2 regions of the Rhizobium sp. SVR5-2C genome follow, and region 2 is predicted to be linked to the other one. Evidence: riboswitches for the same ligand, from Rfam matches in the RefSeq annotation. Region 2 holds a riboswitch; the other holds the start of a gene.

Region 1 (15,445 bases), on a different contig from region 2:
CCCGTCACCGCCGCGAATGCGCGGTCGAGCGCCTTCACATATCCTTCGCTCGAGCCGCCGCCCGCCGGCGTTGCTGCACGGAAGACCCTCTGCGCGCGGACGGTGCCGTTGCGGTCATTGAGGATCATCGCCGAAATTTCAACAACTGCCTGGTTGCCGGCGCCCGCGTCGATCTCGAAGGAGCGTATTTCGGTGACGACCTGATAATCGATCGCAAGGCCCTGCCCCGGCTTGCCGACGCCGCCGAGTTTGCCCGAGTTCTGGTAGGCCTCGACGAGCTTCGACTGGACCATGCGAGGCAGGCTGTCGCTCCACTGCGAGCGCGCCAAATACTGGATCACGGAAGGAGAGACACGGACAACGATCTGATCGCTGTTCAGCGGCTTCAGCGCCGTCGGCTCCTGCACGAGAATTTGGCTTCGCCTGGCCGCCGGCCCCTCACCGCTGACAGGCGCTGACAGATCAAAGGTGTCATTCTTGGCAGCTGTACCGCAGCCGGTCACTGCTAGCGCCACCAACGGCATAAGGATTGCGGTCCTCGCCAGCAAGGCACGGCACGCCCACACATGCGATACGCCCATATGCTACCTCTGCTTCCTAAATATCCATGTCAACGGCGCGTCCGGCCGTCATATTGCTTCACTGTATCGCCGCCAAAAATGAGCCGCTGCGGAGAGCGGTCGAAATTGCTGATCGCATCGTTGAGATTCTGCACCGTCCGGCGGGCATCGTTGACGAGCGCCTGCACGTCGCCCAGCCCGCCGCCCGAGAATTTCTGCAGATTGTCCGCGATCGGACCGATGCGGGCATTCAGATTGTCCGCCACCTTCTTGAAGGATTCGAGTGTTGTGCGCGCTTCCGCAAAGAGCGACTGCGAATTGTCGGTGCCGAGCATCGCGTCGAGCTTGATCAGGATGCCGTCGACGCGGGTGGAAGCCGAGTTCAGCTTGTTCGCCATCTGCGAGACGTCCTGGATCGTCTGGTCGATATCTTTCTGGTGCGCCGACACCGTATTGGCAACGTCGCGGATGGAAGCGACCGCAACGCGCGCGTCCTTGGTCGTTTGCGCGATATCCTCAACCGACCCCTTCACCTTGGCGGGATCGATCTGCGCGATCAGCGTATCGACGCGGTCGAGCGTCGTCTGCGCCTTCTTGCCGAAGTCGTTGAAGGTCGTCGCCGTCTCGTTGAACCTCTGAACAGCACCCTTCAGATCGCCCGACGCATTGGCGATGTCGGTGCTGACCTTTTGGGCGTTCGTGAGGATCGTATCGATCTTTTTGGCATCAACGGCCTTCACGAGCCCCTCGATCGCGACAAGGGTTGAATCGACACGGCCGGAGACGTTGCGCACGGTCTCCGAAAGCTGACCGACACTCTGCAGGAAGGAATCGATATTGCCGGAATTCTTCGCCAGTGCATCGGAGAAGGTTTCCGCATTCTGGAGCGTTTTCGTGAGCGACGGGCGGGCATCCTGGACAAAAGTCTGAATCTGGCCGATCGCGTCATTTGCGCGGTCGAGGATCTTGTCGGCCGTCGCCAGCAGGTTCGTCACGCTAGACTGGTCTGCGACGATCACCGCGCGCTGGCCGGTTTCCAGCGACTTCTTCAGGATGTTATCTTCGCCGACCCTGCCGCCTGAGAGCTCGATATAGGCCGCTCCCGTCAGGCCCTGGATTTCAAGGATTGCCTTGGTGGACGGATAGATGGGGGCGTCGACGCGCACTTCCGTGAACGCAAGCGAATATTGCGGATCGTCGGCGTCGATCGACAGCGACGTCACGGAGCCCACCTGAATACCGTTGAAACGCACCGGCGAGCCGACGCTGAGGCCGTTCGCGGAACCCGGAATGCGAACCACGAGCTCCGCCATCGGACCGCTCCGGCCATACTCCGCCATCCAGTAGACGAAGCCGAAGGCGGCAGCGATCACCAGAACGGTGAAAAAACCGACGATTGTGTAATTCGCTCTCGTTTCCATCGTTTACTTCCCGCTGCCGTGTTCGGCGCTCTCGGCGCGGCCAGCTGCGTTTTCTCCTTGCGGTACGATCGCGCGCGCGCGCTTACCCTTGAAATAGGCCTGAACCCACGGATCGTCATAGGCCAGCATATCTTCGATCGTTCCCTCAACCATTACTCGCTTGTGTCCAAGCACGGCAATACGGTCGCAGACGGAAAACAGGCTGTCGAGGTCGTGGGTTACCATATAAACGGTCAGTCCGAGCGTATCGCGCAGGCGGGCAATCAGCTCGTCGAATTCCGTAGCGCCGATCGGATCGAGGCCGGACGTCGGCTCGTCCAGGAAAACCAGGTCCGGGTCGAGCGCCAGAGCGCGCGCCAGTGCTGCGCGCTTGATCATGCCGCCGGAAAGCTCGGATGGATATTTGTCCGCCGCATCCGCAGCAAGGCCGACGAGCCGGATCTTCAGGTGCGCCAGCTCGTCCATCAGGGATTTCGGCAGATCCAGATATTCCCGCATCGGCACCTGGATGTTTTCCTTCACCGTCAGCGAGGAAAACAACGCGCCCTGCTGGAAGAGTACGCCGAGGCGCATGTCCAGCGCATTCCGCTCGGCCTCGCCGAGCTCATCGAAGTTCTGGCCAAGGATCTTGATCGTACCGGATTGGCGGGGCAATAGCCTGAGGATGGTCCGCATGAGGACGGATTTGCCGGTGCCCGATGCACCGACGAAGCCTAGGATTTCACCGCGGTAGATGTCGAGGTTGAGCTTGTCGAGCACGATCTTCGAGCCAAAGCCAACGGTGACGTCGCGCGCTGACAGCACGATGTCCCGCTCCTTCTTCCCGCCCGGCTCTGGTACCTGCCCGTCCACGCTGAACCCTTAAAAATCGATGGCCGCATAGAACATGGCAAACAGCCCGTCCATGAGGATGACGACAAAAATCGACTTCACGACCGAAGCCGTGACGTGCTGGCCGAGCGATTCGGCGCTGCCTCCGACCTTAAGGCCTTCTACGGCGGCGACAATACCGATGACGAGCGCCATGAACGGGGCCTTGATCATGCCGGAGAGCACGGTCGACAACGTGACCGCCTCGTGCAGGCGCGAAAGGAAGGTCGCGAAGGTGATCCCGGAATAGGCCCAGGCCACCGTTGCCGCACCGAAGAGCGAGGCGAAGTTTGCAAGCACCGTCAGAAGCGGCAGCGCCACCGTCAGCGCCACAAGCCGCGGGAAGATCAGCACGCCTATGGGATTCAGGCCCATGACCTTCAGCGCGTCGACTTCCTCGCGCATCTTCATGGAGCCGATTTCCGCCGTGATCGCGCTGCCCGAACGGCCGGCGATCATGATCGCCGTCAAAAGCACGCCGATTTCGCGAAGCTGGAGGATGCCGACAAGGTCAACGACGAAGACCTCAGCCCCGAAATACCGGAGCTGGAAAGCGCCCTGCTGGGCGATGATGGCGCCGATCAGATACGACATCAGCAGGATGATCGGCACCGCCCGCACACCCATATGATCGATCTGATTGACGATCGAAGCCGGAGAAACGCCACTGCCGCGCCCGAATTTCATCTGCGCGCCGCGCACGGCGGACCCGAGAATATACATCGCAGCCGTGAGGTTATTCCAAACCTCGACAGTCATCTCACCGATCGGCGCGAAAATTTTCTCCGCAATGCCGGTTTTCTTCGGAGCCTCGACTTCCTGCTCCGCCGGCTTTTCGGAAAATTCTTCGATCAGCTCATCGATATGTGGATTGGTTCCCTCGAATCGAACCTTCCGCCCGGCCTCCTCTCCCTGCTGCTTGAGGCGGCACAGCAGCCACACGCCAGCGGTATCGATATCCGTGACGTGGGACAGATCGAGCGTCAGATCGCCTTTGCCGTGGGAAATCTTTTCGAAGTCGCGCAGGACGAGATGGATGTTGGCGCTGCGCCAATTGCCTTCGAGATGAACGCGGCGCTCTCCACCATTGGCTTGGTCGTCAACATACAGAGAGGCGGCGCTGCGGGTCTCGGGCTTCAAAACGCTTGTGTCTTTCAGGGCTTGGGGCGACATTGCCGACTCGCGAACATATCGCTCGCGCCCGGCGCGTTAATATACCGAAAACACCTAGAATTTCCATGCTCGTAGGATTGCAATTATGCCACGCTCGCTCGAAATCGAGATGAACTCATTTCCCATCGCAGGCACCTTCACGATCTCCCGCGGTGCAAAGACTTCGGCGGAGGTGATTACCTGCGTTCTTACCGAAAACGGCAGGCGTGGCTGGGGCGAATGCGTCCCTTACCGCCGCTACGGCGAAACGATGGAAAGCGTGGCGGCACAGATCGAAGCCGCCCGGCCGCTGATCGAGCAAGGCATTTCAACTGAAGACCTGCTGCGCGCCATGCCCCCTGGCGCGGCAAGAAATGCCGTCGATTGCGCGATATGGGATCTGGAGGCCAAGCTTGGCGGGCAAAGCGTCGCCGAACGCCTTGGCCTCGGCTCTCTGCAGCCGCTCACGACCGCCTATACGATCTCGCTCGGGGAGCCGGAGGTCATGGCGGCGCAGGCGCGCGAACATTCGGCAAGGACGCTGCTGAAGGTCAAGGTCGGCACTGGCGACGACGAAAGCCGGATCCGCGCCGTGCGCGACGCCGCACCCGATAGCATCATCATGCTCGATGCCAACGAGGGCTGGCCCGAGGAAACGCTCACGCATCACCTGCGCATTTCCGCCGAAATGAAGATCGCCCTCGTCGAGCAGCCGCTGCCCGCAGGCAAGGACGAAATGCTCGCCTGTATCGAGCGCCCGGTTCTCGTCTGCGCCGACGAAAGCGTTCATCATACCGGCGATCTCGCCAGCCTCCGCGACCGCTATGACGCCATCAATATCAAGCTCGACAAGACCGGCGGCCTGACGGAAGCCCTTGCGATGAAGCGCGAGGCACAACGCCTCGGCTTCCAGATCATGCTTGGGTGCATGGTCGGAACATCGCTTGCCATGGCGCCTGCCGTGCTGTTGGCGCAGGACGTCGAATTCGTCGATCTCGACGGCCCGCTGCTTCTCGCCCGCGACCGCGAGCCGGGGTTGCGCTACACCGCCTCTCTGGTCTTTCCGCCGGAGAAGGAGCTTTGGGGCTGAAGGTAATAGGCCGTGAAGACGAGGGCCATGCCCAAGGCTGCGGCCAGCGCCATGACATAGTAGCTCGCGAGGCCGAGCCAGCTGTAGATATAGCCCGAGGCAAGCGTCATCAGTCCCATCAACATACCGTTGTAGAAGAAGTAGGCGCCTTGGGCGGATGATTCCTGCGTTGCCTGAACCGTGGCGACGATCCGGCGCTGTACACCGGTATGCACAAAGGCATACGTGCAGGAGTGGAAGCACTGCAGGAAGAAGAAGCCGGCAAAGCCCCAATGCATCGGAAACAGGATCCAGCGGCAGATGCACACGGCACAGCCGATCCGGATGAGCGTCCAGGCGCTGAAGCGGCGGTTGAGGTGCTTTGAAACGAAGAAGACCATAACCTCGGAGGCGACGCCGGCGCTCCAGAGAATGCCGACCTCGGTTCCCGAAAAACCAAGCTGGTGCCAGTAGATCGAGGCAAACGCGTAGAGCACCGCATGGCTCGACTGCTGTATCGCGACGCCCCAAAGCAGCACCAGAAGATGCGGCTGCCGGAGCGAACTGCCAGTCGCCGCCGGTATGTCGACTGGCGTGCCGCGCCGTCGCGTCGGCCCGATGCGCGGACAGTAGATCGCCATCAGCATCGTCGCGACGAAGCCGAAGATCATGACCGGCAGCACCATGGAGCCGCCCCAATGGCCGATCATTTCGCCGCCGATCAGCGTCGATGCGATGAAGGCGATCGAACCCCAGACCCGCATCGAGCCATAGTCGAGCCCCCACCGGCGCACGCCGGAAATGACGATCGACTCCACGACCGGCACATAGGGCGCGAAGGTCGCTCCCTGCATCGTGAAGACGATCAGCACCGGCCAGAACGTTGTCGTCCAGTAGAGCGCCACCGCCGTCAGCAACGACAGTCCGCCGGACCAGAGCAACACGTCGGCACGCTCCTTCATGCGGTCGGCATACATGGCAACGATCGGCGCCACGAGAACGCGCACGACCATCGGCACCGCCAGAACGACACCAATTTCATGATCCGTGAATTTGTGGACCGCGAGCCAGACGGGAAAGAAGGGAAGAACGACGCCGTTGACAATCAGGGGGGCGCAGTAAGACAGGGCGCTGAGCAGCCGAAAGCGCGGCGGCGGCCCCTTACCTGTCGGGGCGTTTTGGGCGGGAATCATTGGTTGACCTGTAGGAAACTGTGCGTCACCTAGCACATCAACCTAAGCGCGACTATGGCGAGAAATCGCCTCTCTGAAACGTTTTAGAAAATAAGTAGGGCTGTCGCCGGAAGGCAACGGCTAGATGCCTTCCCAATAAAAAATCAGGCAGCCTGCGGCTCAAGCTTGCTGTCGCGATGCTCGATTGCCAAAGGAATGGCTTGGGCGTCCGTAATGGCCTGGGAGTCCATAATCGAGCGCCAGGTAATGAGTTCGAACGTGCCGTCCTCATGCTCGGCGATCGCCGTGCAGCTCTCCACCCAGTCGCCGGTGTTGATGTAGCGCACGCCGTCCAAATCCTCGATTACGGCATGATGGATATGGCCGCAGATGACGCCGTCAGCACCGCTCTTGCGCGCTTCCTCGGCGACCACGCGCTGAAACTCTCCGATGAAGTTCACGGCATGCTTTACCTGCAGCTTCGCCCAGGCGGAGAATGACCAATAGGGCATGCCCATCCGGCGCCGGATGGCGGCCAGCACGATATTGATGCGGATCGCCATGTCATAGGCCCAATCGCCGAGATAGGCGAGCAGCCGCGCGTTGCGCACGACGACGTCGAATTCGTCTCCGTGAAGGATGAGATATTTCTTGCCGTCGGCTCCATCGTGCATCATGCGCTCAGCCACTTCGATGCCGCCGAAATGCATGCCCGGGAAGTCACGCAGGAATTCGTCGTGATTGCCTGGAATATAGACGACTCGCGTGCCCTTGCGCGCCTTGCGCAGCAGCTTCTGCACCACGTCGTTGCAGACCTGCGGCCAGTACCAGCTCCGCTTCAGCCGCCAGCCGTCGACGATGTCGCCGATGAGAAATATCGTATCGGCTTCGTGATACCGAAGGAAATCGATGAGGAAGTCTGCCTTCGCCGCCTTGGAGCCGAGATGCACATCGGAAATGAAGAGAGTACGGAAGTGTCGGGTATCCATATTGTCTTTCACAGGCGTCCTGCCCGCCCCCATCGTTCATCTGGTCTTCCAAAATCAGACTCGTGTTTCAGGAAGATGACAGGAAGGCACATTGTCGCGCCTGCGCGATTTCCACGTCGATGCCGAAATTCTGACTGGCCCGCTCAGCCGATTGTTGTATGGAGGAGTCTCGGAAAAGTGTAAGTGCGGTAGTGGAGACGGCAATGGATCATCAGGAAAAATCCAAGACGGACAAAAATGAAACGGGCGGAAACCTCGACGAACAGGCGCTTTTCTTCCACCGTTATCCCCGTCCCGGCAAACTCGAAATTCAGGCGACCAAGCCGCTCGGCAATCAGCGCGACCTCGCGCTTGCCTATTCCCCGGGCGTCGCAGCACCCTGCCTTGCGATCCGCGACAATCCGGAAACCGCCGCCGATTACACCTCGCGCGCCAATCTGGTTGCCGTTATCTCTAACGGCACCGCCGTTCTCGGCCTCGGGAATATCGGCCCGCTCGCTTCTAAGCCGGTGATGGAAGGCAAGGCGGTTCTCTTCAAGAAGTTTGCCGGCATCGACGTGTTCGACATCGAAATCGACGCGTCCACCGTCGACCAGATGGTTTCCACCGTATCCTCGCTCGAACCGACCTTCGGCGGCATCAACCTCGAGGACATCAAGGCGCCGGAATGCTTCGAGGTCGAGCGCCAGCTTCGCGAGAAGATGAATATTCCCGTCTTCCATGACGACCAGCACGGCACCGCGATCATCGTTGCGGCCGCGGTCCTGAACGGTCTGGAACTGGCCGGCAAGAAGATCGGGGATGTCAAGATCGTCACCTCGGGCGCGGGTGCCGCGGCGCTCGCCTGCCTCAATCTTCTCGTCGAGCTCGGTGCCAAGAAGAAGAACATCTGGGTCCACGACATCGAGGGACTGGTCTATGACGGCCGCAACGTGCTGATGGACGAGTGGAAGGAGGTCTATGCCCAAAAGACCGACAAGCGCGTGCTCGCCGACAGCATCGGCGGCGCCGACGTCTTCCTTGGCCTTTCTGCAGCCGGCGTCTTGAAACCGGAACTGCTCGCGCAGATGGCCGAGAAGCCACTCATCATGGCGCTCGCCAACCCGACGCCCGAGATCATGCCGGAGCTTGCGCGTGCGGCCCGCCCCGACGCGATGATCTGCACCGGCCGGTCCGACTTCCCGAACCAGGTGAACAACGTCCTCTGCTTCCCCTACATCTTCCGCGGCGCGCTCGATTGTGGCGCCACGGCCATCAACGAACAGATGAAGATGGCCGCCGTCAAGGCGATTGCCGGGCTTGCCCGCGAGGAAGTATCGGACGTCGCCGCCCGCGCCTATTCCGGCGAGACGCCGGTCTTCGGTCCTGATTACCTCATCCCCTCGCCCTTCGATCCGCGTCTCATCCTGCGCATCGCTCCGGCTGTCGCCAAGGCGGCCGCCGAGACCGGCGTTGCATCGCGGCCGATCGCCGATTTCGACGCCTATCTCGATCAGCTGAACCGCTTCGTCTGGCGCTCGGGCTTCGTCATGAAGCCGATCTTCACGAGCGCCAAGACTGCCGACAAGAAGCGCGTCATTTTCGCGGAAGGCGAAGACGAGCGCGTCCTGCGTGCGGCCCAGGTACTGCTGGAAGAAAAGATCGGCGAGCCGATCCTGATCGGCCGTCCATCGGTTATCGAGGCGCGCCTGAAGCGCTTCGGCATCCGCATTCGCCCGAATGTCGATTTCGCCGTGGTAAACCCCGAAGACGACCCCCGTTACCGCGACTACGTCGACGACTACTTCGCCCTCGTCGGTCGTGCGGGCATCAATCCGGAGGCCGCCCGCACCATCGTGCGCACCAACACCACCGTCATCGGCGCCTTGTCGGTGAAGCGCGGCGAGGCCGATGCCCTCATCTGCGGCGTCGAAGGCCGGTTCGACCGCCACCTCAAGGACGTAGGCCAGATCATCGGCAGGCGGCCGGGCGTCTGCACCTTTGCCGGCCTCAGCCTGCTGATCACCCAGAAAGGACCGGTTTTCTTCGCCGATACTTTCGTGAAATACAATCCGACGCATGATGAGATCGCCGAGATCGCCCTTCTCGCGGCCGAGGAAGTTCGCCGCTTCGGCATAACGCCGAAGGCCGCGCTGATCTGTCATTCGAATTTCGGCTCCCGCGACTCCGAGAGCGCCCGAAAGATGCGCGACGCCCTGCAGCTCGTGCGCAAGCGTGCCCCCGAACTCGAGGTCGACGGTGAAATGCAGGGCGGCTCGGCGCTATCGGAAACACTGCGCAAGCGCGCCATGCCGAATAGCGCCCTGACCGGCGAAGCCAATCTCCTGCTCTTCCCGAATCTCGATGCCGCCAACATTTCGCTCGGCATCGTCCGCACGATGATGGATGCGCTTCATGTCGGCCCGATTCTGCTTGGAACCGCGCAGCCTGCGCATATCCTGTCGACTTCGGTCACCTCGCGCGGCGTCGTGAACATGGCGGCTCTTGCGGTCGTTGAGGCTTCGCAGCCCGCATAAGTTGCTGCCAAACGGGAAAATGCGTTAGAATCCGTCGCTAGCCTGTTAACGGAAACAGGCTAGAAAGGCATACGCGGCGAATGCTCCGCCGCGTACCGGCCTGGCTTGCTAGCGGGATGATACCGTGAAACGTCGAAACCTGACCCTTGCGCTTCTATTTACCCTCGCAGCTCCCGCGGCCGCGCAGACGAATGCGATCTGCCAGGACCTGCGCGCCCGCCTCGCCAATCTGCCGGAAATCACGACCAACAGCCCCGAGCTCAACCACCACTACGCCAGCGCAATTGCCGAGCAGAATCTCGAACTGCGCGATGTCCGCGAAGACATGCGCAGGTACGGCTGCTCTGTCGACAGCATGGTGGTGATCGGCGGCGAGAATGCGGACTACTGCAGCGAATTGGAGCAATCCGAAGCGCGCATGGTCGACAACATCCAGTATCTGCAGGACCGCAGCAACGACCTGCGCGAACGGGAAGGCGTGGACGATCGCGGACGCCGGGAGCTGATGGCGGCGCTTGAAGACAATGGCTGCAATGAGGTCGAGGAATATTGGCCCGACGATCAAGCCTATGCCCCCGCGCCGAGCCCCGAAGAGCAGACAATGCGCAGCGACACGTTCATCCCGCTCGGCGTGCCGCGCGGCGAGCCGATGGCGCAAGTCACCACCATGTGCGTGCGCACCTGCGACGGCGGCTTTTTCCCGATCACCACGAACGCAACCTCGGTCGATTTTGGACGCGACGCTGCGACATGCTCGAAAATGTGCCCGGGCATTGAAACCGAACTCTTCTACCAGGACATCGCGAACCCCGACGCCGCCAACATGATCTCGGCGTCGACCGGTGCGCCTTACAGCGCCATGCCGAATGCCTTCGCCTACAAGAAGCGCGCCCCCGGCGAAAAGTCGACCTGCTCTTGCAATCTGTCAGCCTACTACGACAACATCCGCAAGAACCAGGCGATCAGCGAGCCGCCGCAGAAAGGCTCGATCACGACTATCCGGTCGAAGCCGCCGGCGACCGCCGCCGCGACCCCGGAACCGGCGCCGCAACCCTCGGTGCCGGATCGCCCCTATGATCCCGCAAACAACAAGGTCCGTCAGGTCGGTCCGCAGTTCCTGGCTGGCGATCAGGGTGCGATCGACCTCAAGAGGCCCGCAACATCCGGCGCGCAGCCGCAACAGAACTGACGGGCGCTAGCGGTTGCCCCACCGGTCGGAGAAGATCAGTTCTTCCAGAGGCAGGCGCTGCCGCCAGCCTTTCACGGCGAGCTCCGGCTCCAGGTAAAGCTCGTCGACATAGCCTGCGCACAGCCACGCGATCACCTCGATATGCGCCGGGATACCGAGTATCTCCTTCAGGTCGCTCTCGTGGAAAATGCTCACCCAGCCGATACCGACGCCCTCCGCTCGGGCCGCGAGCCACAGGTTCTGGACCGCGCAGACCGTCGAGTAGGCGTCCATGCGTGGATTGTGGGTCCGTCCGAGCACCACGCTGCCGCCGCGTGTCGGATCGCAGGTCACGCAGATGCCGAGCGGCGCCCGCAAAATGCCTTCGAGCTTCAACGAGCGGTATTTGTCGCGGCGCTCCCCGTCGAACATCTCCGTCGCCTCGCGGTTTGCGCGGTCGAAGGCTTGCCACACCTGCTGCCGAACGGCCGGATCGCGCACCAGAATGAAGTTCCAGGGTTGCATGAAGCCGACGGAGGGCGCGTGGTGCGCTGCCTCCAGCAGGCGTCCCACAACATCGTCGGGCAAGGGATCGGGCAGAAACTGATCGCGCACGTCGCGGCGGGTCATGATCGCCCGATAAACCGCATCGCGTTCTTCACTATCAAAGGCAGACGCGCCCGCAAGCGCGCCGTCATTCAAGGGTCGCATCGTCAAATCCCCAACAACGCAACCGCCCGCCGTCCGCGCGGGTCAGTCTATCCTGTCAGGCCGGTCTTCTGACTTGGCGTCACCCGCTTGCCGCAGCCTTCCCGGCCCGAAAGCCAGTGGCAGTTTTGCAGCAAGCGTCAGCCTTACAGCGTTGGGCACGTTCCGGTCTCACACCGGATTCCCGATTCTCCTGCTTGAAGCAGGCACCTGACGGCAGTCTCTATCTCCCGGATTGCTGTCCCGATCAAGCCACCGGGAAATACCGCACATAGGCAAATTCATCACCTTCCGGTGACCAGCACGGCACATTGATCGTGCCCTGCCCGCCGAAGAGTTCGAAAAGCGTGGTCAGATTGCCGCCGTCCATGTCCATCAGCCGCAGCCGCACATGAAGATCGCGCGGATGGTCGAAGACATCAGGATCGTAGGACAGGATCAGCACCTTGTCGTTCTTGGGCGACGGATGCGCAAACCAGTTGCCGTAATTGTCATGCGTCACCTGCTGGAGACCCGTTCCGTCCGGATGGATGCGCCAGATCTGCATGAGCCCGGTACGGCTGGAATTGAAATAGATCCACTGTCTGTCGGCCGACCAGTCGGGGCCGTCATTGCGCCCCTCGCCATGCGTCAGGCGCGTTTCCTCGCGACCATCTACGGAAATCGTGTAGATGTCGAAAACCTGGTCGCGGATACCGCAATAAGCGACATGCCGGCCATCGGGCGACCAGCCGTGCCAGTAGGAGGGCAGGTTCTGCGTGACCTGACGCGGCGTGCCGCCAGCCGCAGGCAGGACGTAGATGCATGACTTGCCGTATTCCGTCTTGTCCGAGATGGCGATCATCGTGCCATCCGCGGAGATGCCGTGATCGTTGTTGCAGGCGACTGCAAAACCGGTATCGACCTTCTCCAGCCCGCCAGCTCCATCCGGCCTCTGCCGATAAAGCAGCCCATCGCCATTGACCAGCAGATAGCCGCCATCCGGCGAAAAATTCGGCGCCTCGATCAGCTGATCCGTTTGAAAGACAACCCGGCTTTTACCGGTGCGGATGTTGTAGATCTCGACCGAACTGCGCATACATCCTCCCGGATTCTTGTTACCGGTCCCTGAACCGGTTGGTGATCGGATAGCGGCGATCACGTCCGAAATTCTTCTTGGTGATCTTCACGCCCGGAGCCGATTGGCGGCGCTTGTATTCGGCGAGATAGAGCAGGTGCTCGATGCGGTGGATGGTCTCGACGTCGTGTCCGCGCGCGACGATCTCCCGCACCGCCATCTCCTTTTCAACCAGGCATTCGAGAATGTCGTCGAGCACGGGATAAGGCGGCAGCGAATCCTGGTCCGTCTGGTCGGGACGAAGCTCGGCGGACGGCGCCTTGTCGATGATGTTCTGCGGGATCACCACGCCCGAAGGACCCAGCGCATCCGGCGGCACGTGGCTGTTGCGCCAGCGCGCCAGCGCATAGACCTGCATCTTGTAGAGGTCCTTGATCGGATTGAAGCCGCCGTTCATGTCGCCGTAGAGGGTCGCATAGCCGACCGACATTTCCGACTTGTTGCCGGTCGTGACGACCATCGAGCCGAACTTGTTGGAGATCGCCATCAGGATCGTGCCACGTGCACGGCTCTGCAGGTTTTCCTCGGTGATGCCGCTATCCGTACCTTCGAAGAGTTCCGACAGCGCCGCGGTAAAGCCCTTCACCGGCTCCTCGATCGGCACGATGTCATAACGGCAACCAAGCGCCTTGGCGCAATCCGCCGCATCCTTCAGCGAATCGGCAGAGGTGTAACGGTAAGGCAGCATGACCGTGCGGACGCGCTCCTCGCCGAGCGCATCGACCGCAATCGCTGCGCAGATGGCCGAGTCGATCCCGCCCGACAGGCCAAGCACGACGTTCTTGAAGCCATTTTTGTTCACGTAGTCGCGAAACCCGAGCAGGCAGGCACGATAATCGGCCTCGTCGAGTTCGGGAATGCGCGACATCGGACCCTCGGCGCAGCGCCATCCGTCCTCGCCGCGCCTCCAAGTGGTGACGGCCAATGCCGTTTCGAACTGGCTCATCTGGAAGGCGAGCGTCTTGTCGCCGTTGAAGGCGAAGCTCGCGCCGTCGAAGACGAGCTCGTCTTGGCCGCCGAGCTGATTGGCGAAGATCAGCGGCAGGCCCGTTTCGATCACCTGCTTCAGCGCCACCTGATGGCGCACGTCGACCTTGCCGCGATAGTAGGGCGAGCCGTTCGGGACGAGCAAGATTTCCGCGCCGCTTTCGGCGAGCGTTTCGCACACGCCGAGATCGTTCCAGATCTCCTCGCAGATCGGCACGCCGAGACGCACGCCGCGGAAATTGACTGGTCCCGGCATCGTTCCTTCCGAAAAGACGCGCTTTTCGTCGAATTCACCGTAGTTCGGCAGGTCGACCTTGTCCCGCAGTACCAGGATCTTGCCGCCGTCGAGAACCGCGATGGAATTGTGGCGCCCGGTCTCGCCCTGCCGCGGGAAGCCGACGATGACGCCTGGCCCGCCGTCCGCGGTGTCGGCCGCGAGGTCTTCGACCGCCTTCTGGCAGGCTCTCAAGAATGCCGGCTTCAGCACCAGGTCTTCCGGCGGATAGCCGGAAATGAAAAGCTCCGTCAAAAGCAAGAGATGCGCGCCCTGGCGGGCCGCGTCGGCGCGTGCTTCGCGGGCTTTGGCAAGGTTTCCGGCCACATCCCCGACCGTCGGGTTCAACTGGGCAACGGCAATGTGGAGCGTATTCAAAGGCGCGTTTTCTTGTGTCATGTCATTCATTTAGCGCGCACCGGCTGCCGCTGCAATCGCCGTGCCATGAAAAGCCGCGGACTAAGTCGGGCAAAAAAGCGAAACCATTGCGGAACGTCAGGGTTCATCTACCGTTCATGACGGACATGTGACATTGAGATGAAGCTTTTATGACATTGGAGTCTGACGTTGATCGCGTTGGTATTGAAGTCCGCGCAGGCACGAAGAGTTGCTGGTTTCGGGTCGAGCGTGCAATCTCCCACAGCACGCGCGGCGATCGGCATAGCATTTTCCCTATCCGTTGCCCTCCTCAGCACGATTAGCGTCGAATGGATCGCCCGCGGCACGCTCACCGATGTCGGCGAATTCCTGACATCGACAGCCCGGCCCGGCATGACGACGGTCGCCATGCTGGCGATCGTGATGCTGACCCTCGATGCCGCATTCGGACGGCGCTACCAGTCCGTATTCATCCTGGTACCGCTTATCGTGATCCCTGCTTTCGTCTCCAACCAGAAGCAGCACTTTCTCTCCGATCCGTTCTATCCGTCGGACGTGCTCTTCACCCGGCAGATCATGGAGTTGCTGCCGGTGATGGTGCGCGACAGACCGTGGATGGCCGTAGCGCTCGTCATCGGCCTTGCGCTTTCCGTTGCGGGTCTCTTCCTGACATGGCGTTATGCCTGGCGTAACTTCCCGAAGCTCTCCGCGCAGGCACGCTTGCGGCGCCTCTGCCTCGGGGTGCCTGTCATCGCCGCCTTCTGCTCGCTGATGGACTATTCGCAGTATTCCTATATCCGCGACCGCCTGCAGGTCGTGCCGATCATGTGGGACCAGAAGGAGAACTACCGCAACAACGGCTTCATCCTGGCCTTCCTCTTCAATGTCCCAATGGCGGATGTCGCCGTCCCGGCCGGTCTCAACGCCGAGGCGCTCGACGCGATCCCCGCGCGCAATTTCGGCTACCTGGCCGGCCCGCGGGAAAAGCCGGACGTCATCATGCTGATGAGCGAGTCGTTCTGGGACCCCACGCGGCTCACGAACGTTTCCTTCAGCGCCGATCC
Region 2 (15,445 bases):
CCTGTTGCGGTGAGCGATGGTAGAGTTCGCGGTAACACTTCGAGAAATGCGATGCGGAGACGAAGCCGCAGGCGACGGCAACTTCGACAACCGGCATCGAAGACTGCACCAGCAGGTGACGGGCGCGATCGAGGCGGATCTCCAGATAGTAGCGGGCGGGAGAGCGGCCCATTTCCTGGCGGAAGAGGCGCTCGATCTGACGGCGGGACAGCCCGGCGCCGTCGGCGATCTCGAGCAGCGACAGGGGCTCTGCAAGATTGCCTTCCATCAATTCGATGATCGAAAGAACCTTGGAATTCTGGACGCCAAGGCGCGCGCGAAGCGGCAGGCGCTGGCGGTCGTGCGGGCTGCGGACCCGGTCGGTCAGGTGCTGTTCGCAGACGCGGTTGACGAGGCTTTCGCCGAAATCCTGGCCGATCAGGTTCAGCATCATGTCGAGCGAGGCCGTGCCGCCGGCGCAGGTGTAAAGATTGCTGTCCACCTCATAGAGATCGGCATAGACCTCCGCCTGCGGAAAGGCTTCGGAGAAGCCCGGCAGGTTCTCCCAGTGAATCGCGCAGCGCTTGCCGTTCAGGAGTCCGGCCTGAGCTAGCACATGCGCGCCCGTACAGAGACTGCCGACCGCGACACCGCGATTGTAGGATTCGCGTAGCCACGCATTGACGGACTTGTTGTTGAACTCCTCTACGTCGATGCCCGAACAGACGAGCACCATGTTTGGCCGGTTCTCACCACCGAGATGACGCCGTTCTTCGGCAAGGGAGGTGTTTGCCTCGACCCCGATGCCGCATGAGGAATAGACCTTGTTCCCATCGACCGAAGTGAGCCGCCACGTGTAAGCTTGGTAGCCCAGCATCCGGTTGGCGATGCGCAAGGTGTCGATCGCCGCCGAAAAGGGCAGCATGGTGAACTGGGGAACCATGAAGAAGACGAGAGAGCGTTTCTTAGTCAGCATCTTGTTCATGAGCAAAATCCATACTGGAGGGCGACTGTCTATTCGTTGCGCGAAATGCGTCGCCCCGATGTCTCAAAAACGACATTCGCATGGATAAATGCGGCCACGAAGAGCTAATTTGCGACGTGCGCAATTCAAGCCGCGCTCAAGAGGCCAATGCCGAGGGCGACGAGGTGGCTCCAAAAATATAGGCTTCTGAAAATTAAGACCAAATCCAAGGTGCTCTGAAACGATGAAGGCGGCGCTGCCGCAGGGCAGAGCGCCGCCTCAAACGGGGAAGTATGTCGCATTCATTACATTACCTTGCGCTGTTCATCGGCTTCGTCTGCAGATGGCCAGCCGATATCCTTGCGGATGTCGAAGGGCATGGATTCGATTTCCCGTGCCGTCTGCCATTGGTGCCAGGAATGCACCAGTCTGCGGACAAGGCCTGCGACATCGAAGTGCGTGTCGCTGAAGCTGTGGCCGTCCCGATAGTGGATCGTGGTCATTGTCGTTTCCTTTCTCAAGCGGCTTAGCGCTCGGTGTCTAATGTGGTCCCTGATGATCCATCATTCAAACGAATAGATTTTATTGATACCATCAAGTTTGTTGAAGGATCTGGAGATCAGGTCGCGTTCGGTCGCCGCAGCTGCATAGGGGTCCACATCAGCCACCAGATGCTCGGGCAATCCCGCCATCTGGCGCATGGTATTTTGCCAAGCGGCGCGCTGGATCTGCTTCGTCCTGAACGCGAGGAAGATGTCCAGAATTTCATGTGCGGTCCCGGTCATCGTGGCCTCCTTTTTCTATCAGCCATGATGCTAATATAAGTACGCGTTGACTTTCAGACAAACGAAATGATATTGTGTTTAAAATCAGAAAAATTGAAAGATGGGACGATGAGCATTCCCTTTCGCAGGCCGATACCGCTGCTCGACAATGACGTCCTCAGAACCTTTGTCGCCATTGCGGAAACAGGCAATTTTTCGACCGCTGCCGAAGCCGTGTTCCGCACGCCCTCGGCAGTTTCCATGCAGATCAAGAAGCTCGAGGAGCAGCTCGGCGCCACGCTTTTCATGCGTGATGCGCGTTCGGTGACTTTGACCCAGCACGGCGAGCTGCTGCTGACCTACGCCCGCAACATCCTGGCGCTCTCCAACGAAGCTGTTTCCCGCTTCATCATGCCGGAACTCAGCGGCGTCGTACGGCTCGGGGCGCCGGAGGATATCGGCGAGCGGCTGCTGCCGAACATTCTGAAGAGCTTTGCCGAAACCTATCCCGGCATCATGGTCGATGTCACAGTTGATATGAGTCTCGGTCTCAAGAAGCGTATGGAGGAGCAAAGGCTGGATCTGGCGCTCATCAATTGCGCCACACGGCCGTTCCCGACCGGCGGCGAGATCGTATTCCGCGAGCGCCTCGTCTGGGCGGGTGCCAAGTGCGGCACGGCGCACCGGCGCGACCCTCTGCCGATCTCGATCTGGGAGGATGGCTGCATCTGGCGGCAGGAGGCGTTGGCGCAGCTGGAACGCAACAAGCGGCCATACCGCGTCGCCTACCTGAGCGGGCACACGATGGCGCAGCGCGCCGCCGTGCTCTCCGATCTTGCGATCGCACCGCTGCCGCGATCCTATGTCAGCGGCGATATGGTCATTCTTGGTGCGCAGGAGGGGCTGCCCGAACTCGGGTCATTCGATATCCGGCTGCTCACCGCCTCGCAGCTTTCGGGTCCTATGGCAGCCGTAGCCGAGAGCATCCGCTTCGCTTTTGCGGAAAAGGCAAAGGCTGTCGCCGCTTGAACCGAACGCCGATGAACCTTATGCATCTCGTCGCGTTTATGCTCTAAGCGGCTAACCGATTCGAGCACGCGATTTCTGGTTTCTAGAGAGGTTCTCAAGATGACGATGACAGTCAAGATCGGCGCTGCGCTCATGCTGCTTCTGGCGCTTTCCTCCTGCGGCAACACCATCCGCGGCGTGGGCCGCGATACGGCAAACGTCGTCAATGCAACGCAGGATGCCGGAAGGTCGGTGAACCGCGCCGCTAGCCGCTAAGCTTTTTCAGATTGCCGCGGTTGGGTAGGCCCGCTCGAGGCCGCCCGACCGCACCAAGCCGGCTCGGAAGGCAAGATAAGCCGGGTGCTGGCTGGACTTGGCCGCTTCCATCAGACGGATCTGAAGCCGTCCCGGGGCGGCTTCGCCGATCCATAGTCCGGTTTTTTCCAGTTTCAGCGAATTGAGAAACGGCGCAGCAGCCGCCAGATCCAGATAGCGGTGCAAACCCTCGATGAGATTATCATCTTGCGCCACATTCTCCATGAGCAGCGAGAGATACGATTTATCCGCTTCGGCGGCCCCCGCAAATTTGCTGGCGACAATTTCGCGATCAGGGAAGGAAGCGGCTGGCGTCATCGGGTATCCATAACAAGGCGCCGCATGCACGGCAGCTTTAGTGCTGAGTAGTTGCGGTAGCTACGCACCAAAGCATTCGCGAGGCTGGAATCGCGGACATTTCGCTTAAAGAGCCGCTTTCACCTTTTCCGCGACGTCGGCCGGCACCCATGGTACCCAGAGTTCGGAGTAGTTGCGCAGGAAGTAGAGTGCGGCACCCTCATTGCTCTCATGATTTTCATCCTGCCAGGCCAGAACGTCGTTTATGGTGGCGTTGTCCCAGGTGCGGGCGCGCAAATAGCCGAGTGCCGGACCGGCTCGGTCGGCAAAGGCCCTGGTGACGACGGTGACGGCTTCAGAAACGGGGTAAGCGTTGACTTGCGGATGGGCGCATCCCTCGACCGACGTGCAAGCCCGCCATTCCGCGCTGTCGTGGGCAACACTCATGCTGAGTTGCATCATGTCGTATTGTCCGAGGATCGCCGTCGGCGCCCAATAATAGCCCAGCCAGCCGGTCTTGGTCTTGAAGGCGTTGGCAATCGAATCGTCCAGGTCATCCGGATTTTTGCTGTCGATCAGCTCGAAGCCCGCCTTGCCCGCATCGAGAGCCTTGAAAAGGTTGGCCGTCGAAATCCTGCAACTCCAACCTGGAGGGCAGTTGTGAACGGCTCCCTTGGAGCTGGCTCCAGGCGCAGGGAAGAGGTCCGGCCGCTTCAGGGCATCCTGCACCGAACGGATATCGGGATTCGCATCGGCAATGAATTTCGGGATCCACCAGCCTCCGATCCCCCCATTCGACAGGATCTTCGAGGTTTCGATCAGCTGTCCGTTCTTTATCGCTTTATCGAATCCAGTCTTGATGGAACCGATCCAAAGCTCGGGGGCAATGTCGGGTTCACCCTTCTGGTCCATTGAAGCGAAGGTGGGCATCGTACCGCCCGGCACGAGCGTCACATTGCAGCCGTAGCCGTTTTCGAGAATGAATTTGTCGAAATTGGCAGCGATGGCTGCCGACTTCCACTTCATCTCCGCAATCGAGACATTGCCGCAATCCGCCTGTGCGGCGCGAGCGCCATCAAGCAGACATACGGCGAGGAAAAGCAAGGCCCGCATGACTTTCATTCGGCTGTTCCCATTTTCTGCTGGCGTGCAGCTTTTAGGTTGCAATGTTAGCCGCAAAATCTCTCTGTTCGGTGAACGCTGCGCCCGGTCGATTTTGCTTGTTCCAGGCCCCGAACTGGACGCGATACCGAAAATCCAGCGCGGATCAAGACTTTCAGCTAAGTAACTGCTCAGCCTTCACTAAGATGCATCGTCTTCCGTTGCGTAAACCCGGGCCAGTCAGAGTTGTCTGCCAGCTATGGAATAGGCAGCGGAAAAATCAGTAAAATTTCAAAAAAAGCCGAAATTAATCGTTGTTTAAGTCCTCAATAACATTCCGGTAAGAATGTCACTGTATCAGTTGGGCAACGGCGGGGGACAACCGCTGTTTTTCTCCGGATTAGGTAATGCGTCCCGGAGAATCGAGTTTCGCCGCGTATTGGCGAATACGCCAGAGTTTCGGCAAACCGCGCGCGCTGCCAGGCCGCGCGGTTTTCGTGTTTCAGGCAGGTGATTGACCACAGCCAGCGACGCGTTGTAGGCCTCGCCGTATGACCAAGGCCATTATGCTCCAGGGAACCGGCTCGGATGTCGGCAAGACGGTACTTGTTGCCGGGCTTTGCCGGCTAGCCGCCAATCGCGGGCTCAAGGTCAAGCCTTTCAAGCCTCAGAACATGTCGAACAATGCCGCCGTTGCCGATGACGGGGGAGAGATCGGGCGGGCGCAGTGGCTGCAGTCGCTTGCCGCGCGCACGCCGTCGTCGGTGCATATGAATCCGGTGCTCTTGAAGCCGCAGTCGGAAAACGGCAGCCAGATCGTCGTGCAGGGCAAAGTCTGGGGCCAGGCTAGGGGCCGCGATTACCAGAGGCTCAAGCCGCAGCTTCTGGAATATGTTCTGCAGAGCTTCGAGATCGTTTCCGAGGGTGCCGATCTGGTGATCGTCGAGGGCGCTGGCTCGCCGGCGGAAATCAACCTGCGTCCGGGCGATATCGCCAATATGGGGTTTGCGACCCGGGCCAATGTCCCCGTCGTGCTTGTCGGCGATATCGACCGCGGCGGCGTCATTGCCTCGCTTGCCGGCACGCACGCGATCCTTGAGGACGCCGACCGGGCGATGATTTCCGGCTATATCATCAATAAGTTCCGCGGCGATGTTTCCCTTTTCGATGAGGGGATTGCCGCAATCAATCGCTTCACGGGATGGCCATGTTTTGGTGTCGTGCCGTGGCTGAAGGCGGCGGGGCGCTTGCCGGCGGAAGATTCCGTCGTGCTCGAACGCCTTGCCGGGGGTGCGTCCGGCGCCTTGAAGATCGCCGTGCCGGTTCTGCCGCGCATTGCCAACTTCGACGATCTTGATCCGCTTCGCGCGGAGCCCGACGTCGAGCTCGTTTTTGTCAAGCCGGGCGAGCGCCTGCCGGCCGATGCAGCGCTGGTGATCCTGCCCGGCTCGAAATCGACGATCGCCGATCTTGCCGACCTGCGCGTGGCTGGCTGGGATCGCGATCTGGAGGCGCACGTGCGGCGCGGTGGCCGCGTCATCGGCATCTGCGGCGGATATCAGATGCTGGGCCGCATGGTTCATGACCCGCTTGGCATCGAAGGGGCAAGTGCAGAGACCGCGGGCCTCGGATTGCTCGATGTCGAGACGGAAATGGCGCCGGAAAAGACCGTGCGAAACAGCCTGGCGGTTTCGGCTGAATATGAGGTTCCGCTTGCCGGCTACCAAATCCATCTCGGTCTAACGACTGGACCGGATTGCGCAAGGCCGTCGGCTCTCATCGATGGGGTTCCGGACGGCGCCGTTTCTACCGATGGGCGAGTGATGGGAACCTATCTTCACGGGCTTTTCGGCAGCGACGCCTATCGCAGCAAGCTTCTGGAGAGTTTCGGGCTCTCCGGTCAGCGGCAGGGCTATCGGCAAAGCGTCGATCAGGCGCTGGACGAGGTCGCCGCCGACCTTGAGACGCATCTCGACAAGGCCTGGCTGGCCGGGCTTCTCGGTTAGCCCAGGATTTAGATTTCGCCGGAGACATCCCGGCGGCGGCGGTCCAGTTCTTCGCTATAGCGACGCAGGGTATGGCTTTCGCTGAGCTGGCCGACCACCTTGCGCTCGATGAGGTTGTTGACGACGGCGAGCGCTTCGCTCTCGGTCTTGTCGAAGATCGCGGCGGCCTGCTTTGCATTCATCTGCGGCTGCAGGAAGTCGTTCCGGTAGCGGATGAAATCCTGGAGGCCCTTGCCCTCGTCGTCGGTATCGACCAGGCTCGCGTAGATGTCAGGAACAAGCACGATGCCGGCATATTTGTCGGAGTCGTCAATAAGGATGACTCGCTGCGTCGAGCCGATCGGAAAGGCTCGCTTGAACTCCTCCAGCGTCAAGCCGGTCTTCGCCGTTTTCACGTCGGCGCGCATCAGCTTGTCGACGGTCAGGTTGCGGATCCAGCCGACATCGTGAGCGCTGCGGATGCTCTCTCCACGAAGGTGGAAGCGCCATGTGGCGAAGGAGTAGCCGAAAGTGCTTCTGACGACGAGCGAAGAGGTGATGACCGCCGCCAGCACCAGCGCGGTGATGGGAAAGTCGCCGGTGATCTCCAGCGCCAGGAAGGTCGTCGTCAGCGGCCCGCCGATGATGGCGACGGCAAGCGAGCTCATGCCGACCACGGCGTAAACGACCGGCGTCAGTGTCGCGTCCGCGAAGTAGGGTGCGGAATAGGCGAAGAGCTTGCCCAGCAGGGCGCCCATGAAGAGCGAGGCGAAGAACAGGCCGCCCCTGAAGCCCGAGCCGATCGAGATCGCGGAGGCGAAAGATTTCAGCAGGAAGAGACTGACGAGCGCGGGAATCGTCACCTCGCGGGCGAGGTTCAGATGCAGCGCGCCATGACCTGCCGCAAGCACCTGCGGCGAGACCAGCGCCAGCAGGCCGACGACGATGCCGCCGAGCGCTGGTCGGAAGGGCGGAGCGATTGAGCTCTTGCGTGCCAGTTCCTCAACGAAGGAGACGCCCTGCATCACCAGGATGCCGACGCCGGCGCAGAAGGCGCCGAGCAGCACGGCAGGCACGTAATCCGCCGGCGCGACCGTGCCGAAGCTGCCGATGTCGATAACGAAATCGCTGCCGGCGAGGAGCCGTGCGACCAGCGTTGAGACCAGCGCGGCAACGACGACCGGTGTCAGCGACACGATCGAATAGGTGCCGATGATCAGCTCGAAAGCATAGAAGGCGCCGGCTAGGGGAGCGTTGAAGGCGGCAGCGATTGCGCCCGCCGCGCCGCAGCCGACGAGTGTGCGCTGATCCGCACGACGAAGCTGCAGTTTCAGCCCAAATTTCGAGGCGATACCGGCGGCAAGCTGCGTATAGCCGGCCTCGAGCCCCACTGACGCGCCGAAGCCATTGGAGACGAGGTTCTGGATGCTGACGAGGATACTGTCGGTCAGTGACAGGCGGCCGCCATGCAACGCATTGGCCTCGATCGGGTCGACCATCGGCTTCTTGCGCCATCTGGCGAGAATGAAGATGAGGAGACCGAGCAAGACGCCGCCGGCGACGGGAGCTGTAAGCAGCAGGAGCTTATTGTCGATCTGAGAGGCACTGAGCCGGGTCGTGACGTCGATGCCGAAGATCAGCCTGTGCATTTCCTCGGAGACGAGTCTCATGGCGGTGACCGCAAGCCCCGATGCGACACCGACGAGCGCGCCGGCAAAGACCATGCCCATCTCGCTGCGTCGGGCGAGCGCCCGCAATCGGCCGATATCAAAAAAGATGGTGAGAGGGCCGAGGCGGCGGATATGCATTCTGGAGAGCATCATAGGACAACTAGGCGGCAGGAGTGGCGGTCAAGGCCGGCGGGCGGCCTCCGCATGCTTGCCAATTGCGGCAGAATACCGGCGCAGCAGTAAAGTTTTTATGACGTAAGTCTCTGATTAAAAACGACAATGTTGGTAGTGTAAGTCGAGATGAACGCCTTGTCCGCCTCCGGCTGATTGACATGGCAGGGGTGGGCGCCTAACCATGCATTATCATAACGGATGGTTTCGGATCGACATGCGTCGATCCGGATGAAAAGGGAATGTGAAGGGGCGGACCCAAACAGGGCGTTCTCATCACAGCCGACCCCGCGACTGTAGAGCGGTCAGGGTCTTCCGTCCGGTGTTTGGGCCAATTCATGGCTGTTTCGCATGTCGCGGAATGGGTGAGGCGGCAAGGGCGCCGGAAAAGCCACTGGAAATGCATCGTGATCAGCCGGGGCAGGACGCCTCTATTTCTACGAATCGTCCGCCTTTTCACGAAATGCAGCCGGGAAGGCGAGGGAGATCCGCTGGCACGATCAGGGCGACCTCAATGGTCGCTCCGGTCGCGGCCGAGACCCGCGAGCCAGGAGACCTGCCATGCGTGCCGGGCGAGAAGCCCACCCTGGGGTATTGTTCCCCACCGCCAGCACGGAGGTTTGCATGGCTGAAAGAGAAGTTCTGCGTTCGCATGCCGCGAACGTTTTTGCTGTCCGTCGCAGTCCGCTCCAGATCGGACCGTGCTTCCCATGAGTGGATCCATCACCGGCACCGCCTTCGTTCTCGGCGGTGCGCGTTCCGGCAAATCCCGTTTCGCCGAGCAGCTTGTCACCGACAGCCGCTTGGAGCGCCATTACGTCGCGACCGGCCGTGCCTGGGATGACGAGATGCGTGAGCGCATCGATAAGCACAAGGCAGACCGGGGCCCGCTCTGGGCGACGCATGAGGAGCCTCTTGAGCTCGTCGCATGTCTTTCCGCGATCGACGGCGAGGGCCGGGCGATCCTCGTCGACTGCCTGACACTCTGGGTTACCAATCTGATGATGGAAGAGCGCGACATGGCGGCGGAATTTACCGCGCTTGCCGGCTGGCTGCCGAAAGCCAGGGCGCGCCTCGTCCTCGTTTCCAATGAAGTCGGCCTCGGCATCGTGCCGGAAAACCACATGGCGCGGGATTTCCGTGACCACGCCGGAAGGCTGCACCAGATGATCGCGGCGGAAGCCGCGGAAGTGTATTTTATCGCGGCGGGTCTGCCGCTGAAAATGAAGGGTTGAGTCCTATGAACCAGCAGAAAATTCCCGCAACGGTCATCACCGGCTTCCTCGGCGCGGGCAAGACGACGATGATCCGCAATCTTCTTTCCAACACGGGCGGCAAGAAGATCGCACTGATCATCAACGAGTTCGGCGATCTCGGCGTCGATGGCGACGTGCTGAAGGGCTGCGGGGCGGAAAACTGCACGGAAGACGACATCATCGAGCTCACCAACGGCTGCATCTGCTGCACCGTCGCCGACGATTTCATCCCGACCATGACGAAGCTTCTGGAGCGCGAGCAGCGCCCGGACCACATCGTCATCGAGACCTCCGGCCTTGCCTTGCCGCAGCCGCTCGTCGCCGCCTTCAACTGGCCGTATATCCGCAGCGAAGTGACGGTCGATGGCGTCATCACCGTGGTCGACAGCGCAGCTGTGGCGGCGGGCCGTTTCGCCGACGATCACGACGCCGTCGATGCGCTGCGCGCCGAGGATGCGTCGCTCGACCACGAAAGCCCGATCGAAGAACTCTTCGAGGACCAGCTGACCTGCGCGGATCTGATCGTTCTGAACAAGACGGATCTCCTCGATACCGCCGGCCTCGGCCGCGTGCGCCAGGAGGTAACCTCCCGCATTGCCCGCAAGCCTGTCATGATCGAGGCGAGGAACGGCGAGGTTCCGGCAGGCGTGCTGCTCGGCCTCGGCATTGGCACGGAGGCGGATATCGCCAACCGCAAGTCCCATCACGAGCTGGAGCATGAGGATGGCGCGCCGCACGACCACGACGAGTTCGACAGCTTCGTCGTCGAGCTTGGCGCGATCGCCGATCCGGCAGGCTTCGTCGAAAAGCTGAAGGCGGTGATTGCGGAACACGACGTTCTGCGCCTGAAGGGCTTTGCCGACGTGGCTGGAAAGCCGATGCGCCTGCAGATCCAGGCTGTCGGCAGCCGCATCGACCAGTATTTCGACCGTGCATGGGCAAATGGCGAAACGCGCGGCACGCGCCTCGTCGTCATTGGCCTGCACGAGATGGATCAGGCTGTTGTCCGCAAGGCCATTGAGGCGCTCGTTTAAGGCTCGGCCATGCACCTCCTTCTAGCCCAGAAAGGAACGATCAGCGACGGCGACGAGGCGATCGACCTTGGCCAGTCGCCCGGCGATATCCTGTTCCTTTCGGCGGCGGATACCGAACTTGCGGCAATCGCCGCTGCGCACGGCCAGAGCGGAGGGAAACCCTTCACGCTTCGGCTCGCCAGTTTGATGAGCCTCAAGCACCCGATGTCCGTCGATGCCTATATCGAGCGGACCGCGCGGCGTGCGAAGCTGATCATCGTCCGTGCGCTCGGCGGGGCGAGCTACTTCCACTACGCGCTGGAAGCACTGCACGCTGCGGCGGCACGCCACGGCGCGATGATTGCCGTGCTGCCGGGGGATTCCAAGCCGGATGCCGGGCTGACGCCGTTCTCGAATGTGCCGCTCGATGATCTGAATGCACTTTGGGCTTATCTGATCGAAGGCGGCGACGAGAATTCGCGGCGTCTGCTGGACTATGCTGCCGCGATGCTTTCGGGCGGCGCCGAAAAGCCTGCCGCTGCCGCGCCCCTGATGAAGGCGGGCATCTGGTGGCCGGGCAGGGGCGTTGTCAGTGTGGAGGAGTGGCGAGCTCTCTCCGAGTCGCTCTTCTCCCCAGCGGGGAGAAGATGCCCGGCAGGGCAGATGAGGGGGGCGAGCGACGCGAGGAGCGAACAGGGCCAGGAGGGCGAAGTTGGCGATTGCCGCGCTGCCCCCTCATCCGACTCTTCGGGCCACCTTCTCCCCGCTGGGGAGAAGGGAAGTTCCTGCGACCCCCCCACCGTCGCCATCAGCTTCTACCGTGCGCTCGTCCAGAGCGGCGAGACGAAACCCGCCGAAGCGCTGATCGAAGCGCTGGCGGCAGAGAACCTACGCCCTCTGCCCGTCTTTGCCTACAGCCTCAAGGACCCTGTCTCCACTGGCATTCTGGAAACGGTCTTTGCCGAAGCGAAGCCCGATGTCGTCATCAACACCACCGGCTTTGCCGTGTCCGCGCCCGGCGCCGACCGCGCGCCGACCGTGCTGGAATCAAATGGCGCCGTCGTTCTTCAGGCGATTTTCTCAGCCTCATCAAGAGAGGCATGGGCCTCCTCGTCCCAAGGTCTTTCCGCCCGCGACCTCGGCATGAATGTCGCACTTCCCGAGGTCGACGGCCGCGTTCTCTCGCGTGCGGTCTCCTTCAAATCGGCCGCCCGCTATGATGCGGCTGTCGAGGCGAATATCGTTGCCAGCGAGCCTGACGAAGGCCGAATGCGCTACACGGCCAAACTTGCGGCCAACTGGGCGCGCCTGCGAAACCGACAAGCTGCAGATCGGCGGATCGCACTGGTGATGGCGAACTACCCGAACCGCGACGGCCGTCTCGGCAACGGCGTCGGTCTCGATACGCCGGCCGGCACGATCGAGGTGCTGAAGGCGTTGCGGGATACGAGCTACGCGATTGCCGATTTCCCGGCGAATGGCGATGCCCTGATGCGTCATCTCTCCGAAGGCCCGACCAATTCGGGCCGGGACGGCAAGGTGATCCGCGAAACGCTTTCCTTGAGTCGATACAAGGCGTTCTTCGCATCGCTTCCCAAAAAGATTCAAGAAGATATCGAAGCTCGCTGGGGTGGTCCCGAGGCCGATCCCTATTTCGCGGATGGCAGTTTCGCTCTGCCCTTCACTCGCTTCGGAAACATGCTCATCGGCATCCAGCCGGCGCGCGGCTACAACATCGATCCGAAGGAAAGCTATCATTCGCCGGATCTCGTGCCACCGCATGGCTATCTCGCCTTCTATGCCTTCCTGCGGCAGGAATTCGATACCGATGCGGTGATCCATATGGGCAAGCACGGCAATCTGGAATGGTTGCCCGGCAAGGCGCTGGCGCTTTCCGAGGAATGCTACCCCGAAGCGATTCTCGGCCCGCTGCCGCATCTCTACCCCTTCATCGTCAACGATCCGGGCGAGGGCACGCAGGCCAAGCGCCGCTCGAGCGCCGTCATCATCGATCACCTCACGCCGCCGCTGACCCGAGCCGAAAGCTATGGCCCGCTGAAAGACCTGGAGGCGCTGGTCGACGAATATTACGAAGCCTCCGGCAGCGATCCGCGGCGCATAAGATTGCTCAGCAAACAGATCCTCGATCTCGTCGCCGACATCGGCCTGGACAAGGATGCGGGCATCGCAAAAGGCGAAAGCGAAAACGAAGCGCTGAGGAAGCTCGATGCCTATCTCTGCGACCTGAAGGAAATGCAGATCCGCGACGGATTGCACATCTTCGGGATCGCGCCGGAGGGCCGCCTGCTGACCGATCTGACCGTGGCGCTCGCCCGCGTGCCGCGTGGGCTGGGCGAGGGCGGCGATCAGAGTTTGCAGCGGGCGATTGCAAGGGACTTGTTCGGAAACCCCTCCCCAACCCCTCCCCACAAGGGGGAGGGACTTAACCCGTTGCAGCCCTCTCGATCCAACTCCGTTGCCGAGGTTGCGGTAGATCGATTCAGCGAGGCGCCCGCGGGAAATCCCTCCCCCTTGTGGGGAGGGGTTGGGGAGGGGTCTTCCTTCGATCCCCTGGACTGCAACATGGCCGCCCCTTGGTCCGGTCCGAAACCGGCGATTCTCGCCGACATCTCCGATGCCCCGTGGCGCACCAACGGCGACACCGTCGAGCGCATCGAACTGCTTGCCGCAAAACTCGTCTCCGGTGAAACCCCATGCCCCGCCCTCTGGTCCCAAACCAGATCGGTCCTCACTGAAATCGAAGCCCGCCTGAAACCCTCGATCCTCGCCTGCGGCACGGCTGAAATCGACGGTCTCCTGCGCGGCCTCGATGGCAGCTTCGTCGAACCCGGCCCATCCGGTGCTCCGACGCGCGGGCGGCCTGATGTGCTGCCGACCGGCCGGAACTTCTACTCCGTCGACAGCCGCGCCGTTCCGACGCCTGCAGCCTACGAGCTCGGCAAGAAATCGGCCGAGCTGCTGGTACGCCGTTATGTGCAGGATCACGGCGAGTGGCCGATTTCATTCGGCCTCACGGCTTGGGGCACCTCGAACATGCGCACCGGCGGCGACGACATCGCCCAGGCGCTGGCGCTGATCGGCGTCAAACCGGTCTGGGACATGACTTCGCGCCGCGTCACCGGCTACGAGATCATTCCACCCGCGCTGCTTCGGCGCCCGCGCGTCGACGTGACGTTGCGCATCTCCGGCTTTTTCCGCGATGCGTTTCCAGAGCAGATCGCATTGTTCGACAAGGCGATCCGTGCGGTCGGCATGCTGGACGAGGATGCTGCCGACAATCCGATCGCCGCCCGCATGCGCGGCGAGGTGGCGCGGCTTGCGGCAGCCGGGCTCGACGAGGCCTCCGCCCTGAAACGCGCCGGCTACCGTATCTTTGGCTCGAAACCCGGCGCCTATGGCGCGGGCCTGCAGGCGCTGATCGACGAGAAGGGCTGGGAGCGGCGTGCTGATCTGGCGGAGGCCTATCTCGTCTGGGGCAGCTATGCCTATGGTGCGGCGGAAGAGGGCCGGGCCGAGCGCGGGATCTTCGAGGAGCGGTTGCGCTCGATCCAGGCCGTCGTGCAGAATCAGGACAACCGCGAGCACGACCTGCTCGATAGCGACGACTACTACCAGTTCGAAGGGGGCATGGCGGCTGCGGCCGAACATCTGGGGACCAGTCGCCCGGCGATCTATCACAACGATCATTCGCGGCCGGAAAAGCCGGTCATTCGCTCGCTCGAAGAAGAGATAGGCCGCGTCGTGCGCGGGCGCGTCGTCAATCCGAAATGGATCGACGGCGCCATGCGTCATGGCTACAAGGGTGCCTTCGAGATCGCCGCGACGGTCGACTACCTTTTTGCCTTCGCGGCGACGACCGGTGCTGTCGGCAACCATCACTTCGAAGCGGTCTATCAGGCTTTCGTCGCCGATCCCAAGGTCCGCGATTTCATGGCGGCGAAGAACCCGGCGGCGCTTGCGGAAATGAAGGAGCGGCTGCTCGAGGCGATCGACCGCAATCTCTGGACCCCGCGCAGCAACTCGGCGCGCTTCGACCTTGCGTCAACGCCTCACACTGAAACGGCCAAAATTCGATTGGAAAAATGATGAGCGAAGAACCAGCAGAGACCAGCGAAAAGGACGATGCACGTCACGCCGAAAAGATGGCGAAGAAGAAGGCCGCGCGCGACAAGATCATGGCGACCAAGACGGACGAGAAGGGCCTGATCATCGTCCATACCGGCAAAGGCAAAGGCAAATCCTCGGCTGCCTTCGGCATGATCTTCCGCCACATCGCCCACGGCAAGCCGTCGGCGGTCGTGCAGTTCATCAAGGGTGCGATGTGGACCGGCGAGCGCGATCTGATCGAGAAGCACTTCTCCGACGTCTGCCAATTCCACACCATGGGCGAGGGCTTCACGTGGGAAACGCAGGACCGCGCCCGCGACGTGGCGGCGGCTGCTGCCGCTTGGGAGAAGGCGAAGGAGCTGATTCGCGACGAACGCAATTCCATGGTGCTGCTCGACGAGATCAACATTGCCCTGCGCTACGACTATCTGGACGTCAACGAGGTGATTGCCTTCCTCAAGGCCGAGAAGCCCTACATGACGCACGTCGTACTGACCGGCCGGAACGCCAAGGACGAACTGATCGAGATTGCCGATCTCGTGACCGAGATGGAGCTGATCAAGCATCCGTTCCGCTCGGGCATCAAGGGCCAGCCGGGCGTGGAGTTCTGACGACGCAATCGCGGCTTGGTGATTTGACAGCGGCACGGCTTGCCTCAAGAGTTCTGCCAGTTTTTGAGCGGGCGGAGGGTGCTGTGAAAATGTTGTCGAGCAAGATGAAGGGTCCGGCTGTCGCGGCTGCCGGCTCGCTGTTGATTGCCGTTCTCGGCTTCTCTTCCGCGCATGCGACGATCG

Evidence for each region. A riboswitch is a leader RNA that binds a small molecule or an ion and turns the genes downstream of it on or off. The one in region 2 is predicted to bind cobalamin.
Region 1: it holds a riboswitch for cobalamin, as region 2 does, so the genes downstream of both, bluB (5,6-dimethylbenzimidazole synthase) here and cobU (bifunctional adenosylcobinamide kinase/adenosylcobinamide-phosphate guanylyltransferase) in region 2, are expected to answer to the same signal.

The regions. Positions count from the first base shown of each region.
Region 1 is NZ_JBNDHT010000003.1:33,015-48,459, reverse strand. Features, by position in the region: gene ACPYOI_RS01555 (ABC-type transport auxiliary lipoprotein family protein) at 1-581, opposite strand, end outside; gene ACPYOI_RS01550 (MlaD family protein) at 611-1,981, opposite strand; gene ACPYOI_RS01545 (ABC transporter ATP-binding protein) at 1,985-2,833, opposite strand; gene ACPYOI_RS01540 (MlaE family lipid ABC transporter permease subunit) at 2,843-4,009, opposite strand; gene dgcA (N-acetyl-D-Glu racemase DgcA) at 4,110-5,093, shown strand; gene ACPYOI_RS01530 (MFS transporter) at 5,045-6,265, opposite strand; gene ACPYOI_RS01525 (UDP-2,3-diacylglucosamine diphosphatase) at 6,409-7,266, opposite strand; gene ACPYOI_RS01520 (NADP-dependent malic enzyme) at 7,437-9,749, shown strand; gene ACPYOI_RS01515 (DUF2865 domain-containing protein) at 9,874-10,938, shown strand; gene bluB (5,6-dimethylbenzimidazole synthase) at 10,945-11,628, opposite strand; cobalamin riboswitch at 11,670-11,854, opposite strand; gene ACPYOI_RS01505 (TolB family protein) at 11,873-12,703, opposite strand; gene ACPYOI_RS01500 (NAD+ synthase) at 12,723-14,402, opposite strand; gene ACPYOI_RS01495 (LTA synthase family protein) at 14,565-15,445, shown strand, end outside.
Region 2 is NZ_JBNDHT010000035.1:30,105-45,549, forward strand. Features, by position in the region: gene ACPYOI_RS12735 (GlxA family transcriptional regulator) at 1-964, opposite strand, end outside; gene ACPYOI_RS12740 (hypothetical protein) at 1,249-1,446, opposite strand; gene ACPYOI_RS12745 (hypothetical protein) at 1,507-1,728, opposite strand; gene ACPYOI_RS12750 (LysR family transcriptional regulator) at 1,795-2,736, shown strand; gene ACPYOI_RS12755 (entericidin domain-containing protein) at 2,836-2,991, shown strand; gene ACPYOI_RS12760 (hypothetical protein) at 2,998-3,348, opposite strand; gene ACPYOI_RS12765 (glycine betaine ABC transporter substrate-binding protein) at 3,454-4,440, opposite strand; gene ACPYOI_RS12770 (cobyric acid synthase) at 4,980-6,434, shown strand; gene ACPYOI_RS12775 (chloride channel protein) at 6,443-8,233, opposite strand; cobalamin riboswitch at 8,440-8,832, shown strand; gene cobU (bifunctional adenosylcobinamide kinase/adenosylcobinamide-phosphate guanylyltransferase) at 8,965-9,489, shown strand; gene cobW (cobalamin biosynthesis protein CobW) at 9,495-10,544, shown strand; gene cobN (cobaltochelatase subunit CobN) at 10,554-14,630, shown strand; gene cobO (cob(I)yrinic acid a,c-diamide adenosyltransferase) at 14,630-15,262, shown strand; gene ACPYOI_RS12800 (cysteine hydrolase family protein) at 15,352-15,445, shown strand, end outside.